2 regions of the Peribacillus sp. NPDC097264 genome follow, and region 2 is predicted to be linked to the other one. Evidence: a T-box and tRNA genes for the amino acid it is inferred to sense, from the RefSeq annotation. Region 2 holds a T-box; the other holds one or more tRNA genes.
What was found. The T-box of region 2 lies ahead of ileS (isoleucine--tRNA ligase). A T-box ahead of a tRNA ligase gene usually reads a tRNA of that ligase, here a tRNA-Ile.

Region 1 (3,183 bases), on a different contig from region 2:
CTTCTTGCTTTTTTTCAGAGATATGCTATAATAGTAAATGTCCTAAAAAAGTTAACAATGTTTGGTGGCGATAGCGAAGAGGTCACACCCGTTCCCATTCCGAACACGGCAGTTAAGCTCTTCAGCGCCGATGGTAGTTGGGGGTTTCCCCCTGTGAGAGTAGGACGCCGCCAAGCATATAAATATGGAGGATTAGCTCAGCTGGGAGAGCATCTGCCTTACAAGCAGAGGGTCGGCGGTTCGATCCCGTCATCCTCCACCATTATTTTTTACACCTGCCGGTGTAGCTCAACTGGTAGAGCAACTGACTTGTAATCAGTAGGTTGGGGGTTCAAGTCCTCTTGCCGGCACCATTTTCATAGTAAGACAAGCATGAGCCATTAGCTCAGTTGGTAGAGCATCTGACTTTTAATCAGAGGGTCGAAGGTTCGAATCCTTCATGGCTCATCACTTTTTCATGCGGGTGTGGCGGAATTGGCAGACGCACCAGACTTAGGATCTGGCGCCGCAAGGCGTGGGGGTTCAAGTCCCTTCACCCGCATCATTCATGCGGAAGTAGTTCAGTGGTAGAATACAACCTTGCCAAGGTTGGGGTCGCGGGTTCGAATCCCGTCTTCCGCTCCACTTTTCGTATGTGCCGGGGTGGCGGAACTGGCAGACGCACAGGACTTAAAATCCTGCGGTAGGTGACTACCGTACCGGTTCGATTCCGGTCCTCGGCACCATCTTAATATGCGCCCGTAGCTCAATTGGATAGAGCATCTGACTACGAATCAGAAGGTTGTAGGTTCGACTCCCGCCGGGCGCACCATGTTTTTTTGCGGGAAGTAGCTCAGCTTGGTAGAGCACTTGGTTTGGGACCAAGGGGTCGCAGGTTCGAATCCTGTCTTCCCGACCATGTGATTTTTAATGAAATGGGGCCTTAGCTCAGCTGGGAGAGCGCCTGCCTTGCACGCAGGAGGTCAGCGGTTCGATCCCGCTAGGCTCCACCATTTTTTCAAAAAAAGAAAACTTATATTATTTTGGCGGTGTAGCTCAGCTGGCTAGAGCGTACGGTTCATACCCGTGAGGTCGGGGGTTCGATCCCCTCCGCCGCTACCAATAAATATAAGGACCTTTAGCTCAGCTGGTTAGAGCAGACGGCTCATAACCGTCCGGTCGTAGGTTCGAGTCCTACAAGGTCCACCATAGAATTTTTTTCTTAGCCACGGAGGTATACCCAAGTTCGGCTGAAGGGATCGGTCTTGAAAACCGACAGGGGAGTCAAATCCCGCGGGGGTTCGAATCCCTCTACCTCCTCCATTTTTTTAAAAAGCAACAAGTTGTTTTAAAGCAACCTTACATATTAGGAAGTAAAAAAACAGTATTCATGAAAACTTGATGCAAAATGATTCATTATTACCGTCGCGGGGTGGAGCAGTCCGGTAGCTCGTCGGGCTCATAACCCGAAGGTCGCAGGTTCAAATCCTGTCCCCGCAATCATTAGGTCCCGTGGTGTAGCGGTTAACATGCCTGCCTGTCACGCAGGAGATCGCGGGTTCGATTCCCGTCGGGACCGCCATTTTTTAGGCTCAGTAGCTCAGTCGGTAGAGCAAAGGACTGAAAATCCTTGTGTCGGCGGTTCGATTCCGTCCTGAGCCACCATTACAATTTCATATTACGGCGATTGTGGCGAAGTGGTTAACGCACCTGATTGTGGTTCAGGCATTCGTGGGTTCGATTCCCATCAGTCGCCCCATTTCGCGGGTGTAGTTTAGTGGTAAAACCTCAGCCTTCCAAGCTGATGATGAGGGTTCGATTCCCTTCACCCGCTCCAATATGGGCCTATAGCTCAGCTGGTTAGAGCGCACGCCTGATAAGCGTGAGGTCGATGGTTCGAGTCCATTTAGGCCCACCATATTTTATTGTTCCGCAGTAGCTCAGTGGTAGAGCATTCGGCTGTTAACCGAACGGTCGTAGGTTCGAGTCCTACCTGCGGAGCCATGGGGAAGTACTCAAGAGGCTGAAGAGGCGCCCCTGCTAAGGGTGTAGGTCGCGCGAGCGGCGCGAGGGTTCAAATCCCTCCTTCTCCGCCATTCGGCCCGTTGGTCAAGCGGTTAAGACACCGCCCTTTCACGGCGGTAACACGGGTTCGATTCCCGTACGGGTCATAAAAAGAAGCATACATAAGTATGCTTCTTTTTTTATGACTGTTTTTTCTTATTATAGAAGTATTTTATTAATCGGATGTTTAATAAAATACTTCTATCTATTTAACCGATTGCGTAACGTGCATTCCTACCATAATGATCACTACTATTCCTACGAATACTCTATCAATGTTGAAGTTCGCTGAAGGCTGTGCAATAAAATAGCCTATTCCCCCCGTTGAAACAAACATTTCAGCAGCAATTACACCAACCAAGAACTGCCTGATTCCTACACGTAATCCAGATACAATTTGGGGTAAAGAACCTGGAAGAGCGACCGTAAGGAAAGTTTGAAGCTGAGAAGCTCCGAAAGCCTTTGTCACTCTTGTGAGATTGGGGTCAAGATTCTGTACACCGGACATGGTATTGAGAATAATCGCGAATACACCTGCGAGAAAGACGAGTAATACTTTGCTAGAAAATCCGGATCCCATCCATACCATGATTAAAGGCAGTAGGACAATGCGAGGGGTACCTAGCATTGCGGTTAGAAAAGGATCAAAAGCTTTATACCTAAAGGTTTGTACCATCCAGTAATTAGTCCGACGCCCATCCCTACGAAAGCAACTAGAATGAATCCTACGGAAAAGTTCTTAAGTGTGAATGCCAAGTTTTCCAAAAGTACACCGCTTACAGCTAGTTGATATCCGACCTGTACCATTTGCAATGGAGAACTTAAAAATATAGGATTGATTACTCTAAATTGATAGAGTAACTCCCAAAAGATGAGTACACTTAAGAAGCTAATCAAACCTATATAAGGTGGTCAGCTACATCGTAGGAGTCTTTTTTCTATAAGTTTGATTAAAGGAAGAGACCTTTTATTAGGATGGGCATATAATATGTCTTCCGTCACTGGACGGTATCTTAATTTATAGAATATATAGGAGCCTGTAATCCTTTTACAAAAAAAAAGACCGCAAGTAAATTCAGAAGAATTTCTTGCGGTCTTTTTATATTTCACTTTTTACTCGAGATTTGCGTGTCGGCCATA
Region 2 (3,183 bases):
TCCTATCCAAAAAAATTTGTTACACTTGAACACAGGCAAATACTTGGAACCTTGATGTCACTGGGGGTAAAACGTGAAAAATTCGGTGATATTATAGTGACAGAGGAGCAAGTCCAATTTATTGCAACAGGGGAAATGGATTCATACCTTACGGGAAACCTGGATAAGATAGGCAATGCTTCCGTAACCATTAAAAGGATTCCGATTGAGGATATCCTTGTGGTGAAGGACAACTGGGAAGAGCAGGTCAGTACCGTTAGCTCATTAAGGCTTGATAGCGTACTTTCTGCTGTTTTGAATATTTCCCGGCAAAAAGCCCAGACGTTGATATCGTCGGGGAAAACCAAGGTTAATTTCAAGCAAACGGAGAGCGTTTCTGAAGAATGCCGTGAGGGGGATACTCTATCCATCAGGGGTTTCGGTCGATGTAAAATCACTTCAATCGATGGGAAAACGAAAAAGGATAAGTGGAGAATCTCATTAGGTAGGAAAAAATAATTTAGTTGTTAGCAGGATTCACATATTTTTTGTCGAATATAGAGTTTTAATGTAATAGAGTAGAAATTGTTCTGGAGGTGCAACAATGCCCTTAACCCCGATAGATATACATAACAAGGAATTTAGTAAAGTATTTCGAGGGTATGATGAAGATGAGGTTAACGAATTTCTAGACCAAGTCATTAAAGATTATGAATTGATTCTAAGAGAAAAGAAAGAAATGGAAGAAAAATTGAACGAGACGTTCGATCGTTTAGGTCATTTCACGACTATCGAGGGCACGCTTAATAAGTCTATCATTGTCGCGCAGGAAGCTGCAGAAGAATTAAAGCGCAATGCCCAAAAAGAAGCCAAACTGATCATCAAGGAAGCAGAAAAGAATGCTGATCGGATTGTCAATGAGTCGCTTGTGAAAGCAAGAAAAATAGCGATGGATATAGAAGACTTGAAAAAACAATCGAAGGTTTTCCGTACTCGCTTTAAAATGCTTGTCGGAGCACAGCTCGATTTGTTGGATAATGACGACTGGGATCATCTGCTTGAATACGAAGTGGATGCATCTGAAATAGAATTAAATGATGGAGTAGATGAGGAAAATTAAACGTTTCCTTGACTTCAAGCACTTTTTTCGCATATAATTTTTTAACAATACTATTCATGATGACATTAGACGATGACAGGGACAGTAAATTCCTCATATCCTTATATGTAGCGACCCGGGGACGGTGTAAGCCCGGGATAAGAGAAGGAATTGAACATCACCCTTGAGTTCTGAATTGAACCTGCTTATGCAGCAAGTAAACGATGCGTATCATTCACGTTACGAATGCTCGAGAGGAAAGGATTCAGCCGTTTTGTGAATCTTTCTAACCAGGGTGGTACCGCGGGAAGCAAAGCTTTCTCGTCCCTTTTTCAGGGATGAGAAGGCTTTTTATTTTGTCTGCGAATTGGGTCAATCAACTCAAATGAAGTTATGGATAGATGGATGGAGGAATTTTATAATGGAATATAAAGATACTTTATTAATGCCTAAAACTGAATTTCCAATGAGGGGCAACCTTCCGAAGCGCGAGCCTGAAATTCAGGAAAAGTGGAAAGAGATGGACATCTATAAAAAAGTGCAAGAGCACACTGAAGGGCGACCGTTATTCATTTTACATGATGGACCTCCATATGCAAACGGTGATATCCATATGGGTCATGCCTTGAATAAAGTTTTAAAAGATTTCATCGTCCGTTTTAAGTCCATGAGTGGTTACCATGCACCGTATGTTCCAGGCTGGGATACGCACGGTCTCCCAATTGAAACGGCTTTGACTAAAAAAGGCGTGAACCGTAAAGAAATGAGCGTCGCTGAATTCAGAAAGCTATGTGAAGAATATGCATACGTACAGATTAACAATCAACGTGAGCAATTCAAGCGGATTGGTGTTCGCGGGGATTGGGATAATCCTTATATTACGTTAAAGCCTGAATATGAAGCACAACAGATCAAGGTTTTTGGTGAAATGGCGAAAAAAGGCTATATCTATAAAGGGAAGAAACCTGTTTACTGGTCCCCTTCGAGTGAATCGGCTCTTGCTGAAGCGGAGATTGAATACCAAGATAAACGTTCGGCTTCAATCTATGTAGCATTTGAAGTGACTGATGGTAAAGGTGTCATTGATGAAGGTGTAAAAATCATCATTTGGACGACAACACCATGGACGATTCCGGCCAACCTTGGAATTTCCCTACATCCACAATTGAATTATGTGGTCGTTGCAGTGGAAAATGAAAAATACTTAGTGGCAGAAGCCTTATTGGAATCTGTTAAAGAAACGCTTGGATGGGAAAACCCAACTATCGAGAAAACGGTAAAAGGCAGTGAGTTGGATCGTGCTGTAGCGAAACATCCTCTATATGATCGTGAATCACTAGTGATGTTAGGTGAGCATGTAACGACTGAAGCTGGAACAGGTTGTGTTCATACAGCTCCAGGACACGGGGAAGATGACTTTATCATCGGTCAGAAATATGGCTTGGATGTTCTTTGCCCAGTCGATGAAAAAGGTGTCATGACTGAAGAAGCAGGGGAGTTTGCTGGATTATTCTATGATAAAGCAAATAAAGCGATTTCCGAAAAATTAACTGAAGTGGGAGCCCTGTTGAATCTTACATTCATCACACATTCGTTCCCACATGACTGGCGGACGAAGAAGCCGACGATCTTCCGTGCAACTGCACAGTGGTTCGCTTCAATCAAGGACTTCCGTGATGATTTGCTGAAGGCAGTCGAAGAAACGAAATGGGTACCGGCATGGGGTGAAACACGCCTATTCAATATGGTCCGTGACCGAGGAGATTGGTGTATCTCCCGACAACGTGCATGGGGTGTGCCAATTCCAGTATTTTACGCAGAAAATGGCGAACCAATCATCACGGACGAAACCATCAATCATATTTCAGAATTATTCCGTGAGCACGGTTCAAATATCTGGTTTGAAAAAGAAGCAAAAGATCTTCTACCACAAGGCTTTACACATGAAGGAAGTCCAAACGGTATCTTCACTAAAGAAACGGATATCATGGATGTATGGTTCGACTCCGGTTCTTCCCATCAAGCGGTTCTTGAAGAAAGAGAAGAACTTCAACGTCCGGCTGACCTTTATCTTGAAGGGTCCGATCAATATCGCGGTTGGTTCA

Region 1: it has a tRNA-Ile gene. The T-box ahead of ileS (isoleucine--tRNA ligase) is inferred to sense a tRNA for this amino acid. The anticodon was not compared.

The regions. Positions count from the first base shown of each region.
Region 1 is NZ_JBNNSR010000006.1:329,903-333,085, reverse strand. It holds rRNA gene rrf (5S ribosomal RNA) at 61-176, shown strand; tRNA gene ACQKL0_RS12200 (tRNA-Val) at 187-262, shown strand; tRNA gene ACQKL0_RS12195 (tRNA-Thr) at 278-353, shown strand; tRNA gene ACQKL0_RS12190 (tRNA-Lys) at 375-447, shown strand; tRNA gene ACQKL0_RS12185 (tRNA-Leu) at 460-541, shown strand; tRNA gene ACQKL0_RS12180 (tRNA-Gly) at 550-624, shown strand; tRNA gene ACQKL0_RS12175 (tRNA-Leu) at 637-725, shown strand; tRNA gene ACQKL0_RS12170 (tRNA-Arg) at 735-811, shown strand; tRNA gene ACQKL0_RS12165 (tRNA-Pro) at 822-898, shown strand; tRNA gene ACQKL0_RS12160 (tRNA-Ala) at 917-992, shown strand; tRNA gene ACQKL0_RS12155 (tRNA-Met) at 1,025-1,101, shown strand; tRNA gene ACQKL0_RS12150 (tRNA-Ile) at 1,112-1,188, shown strand; tRNA gene ACQKL0_RS12145 (tRNA-Ser) at 1,210-1,302, shown strand; tRNA gene ACQKL0_RS12140 (tRNA-Met) at 1,406-1,479, shown strand; tRNA gene ACQKL0_RS12135 (tRNA-Asp) at 1,486-1,561, shown strand; tRNA gene ACQKL0_RS12130 (tRNA-Phe) at 1,569-1,644, shown strand; tRNA gene ACQKL0_RS12125 (tRNA-His) at 1,663-1,738, shown strand; tRNA gene ACQKL0_RS12120 (tRNA-Gly) at 1,743-1,816, shown strand; tRNA gene ACQKL0_RS12115 (tRNA-Ile) at 1,821-1,897, shown strand; tRNA gene ACQKL0_RS12110 (tRNA-Asn) at 1,909-1,983, shown strand; tRNA gene ACQKL0_RS12105 (tRNA-Ser) at 1,985-2,075, shown strand; tRNA gene ACQKL0_RS12100 (tRNA-Glu) at 2,079-2,150, shown strand; gene ACQKL0_RS12095 (ABC transporter permease) at 2,249-2,719, opposite strand; gene hxlB (6-phospho-3-hexuloisomerase) at 3,157-3,183, opposite strand, start outside.
Region 2 is NZ_JBNNSR010000002.1:410,878-414,060, reverse strand. It holds gene ACQKL0_RS04605 (RNA-binding protein) at 1-498, shown strand, start outside; gene ACQKL0_RS04600 (DivIVA domain-containing protein) at 584-1,099, shown strand; T-box leader at 1,163-1,410, shown strand; gene ileS (isoleucine--tRNA ligase) at 1,500-3,183, shown strand, end outside.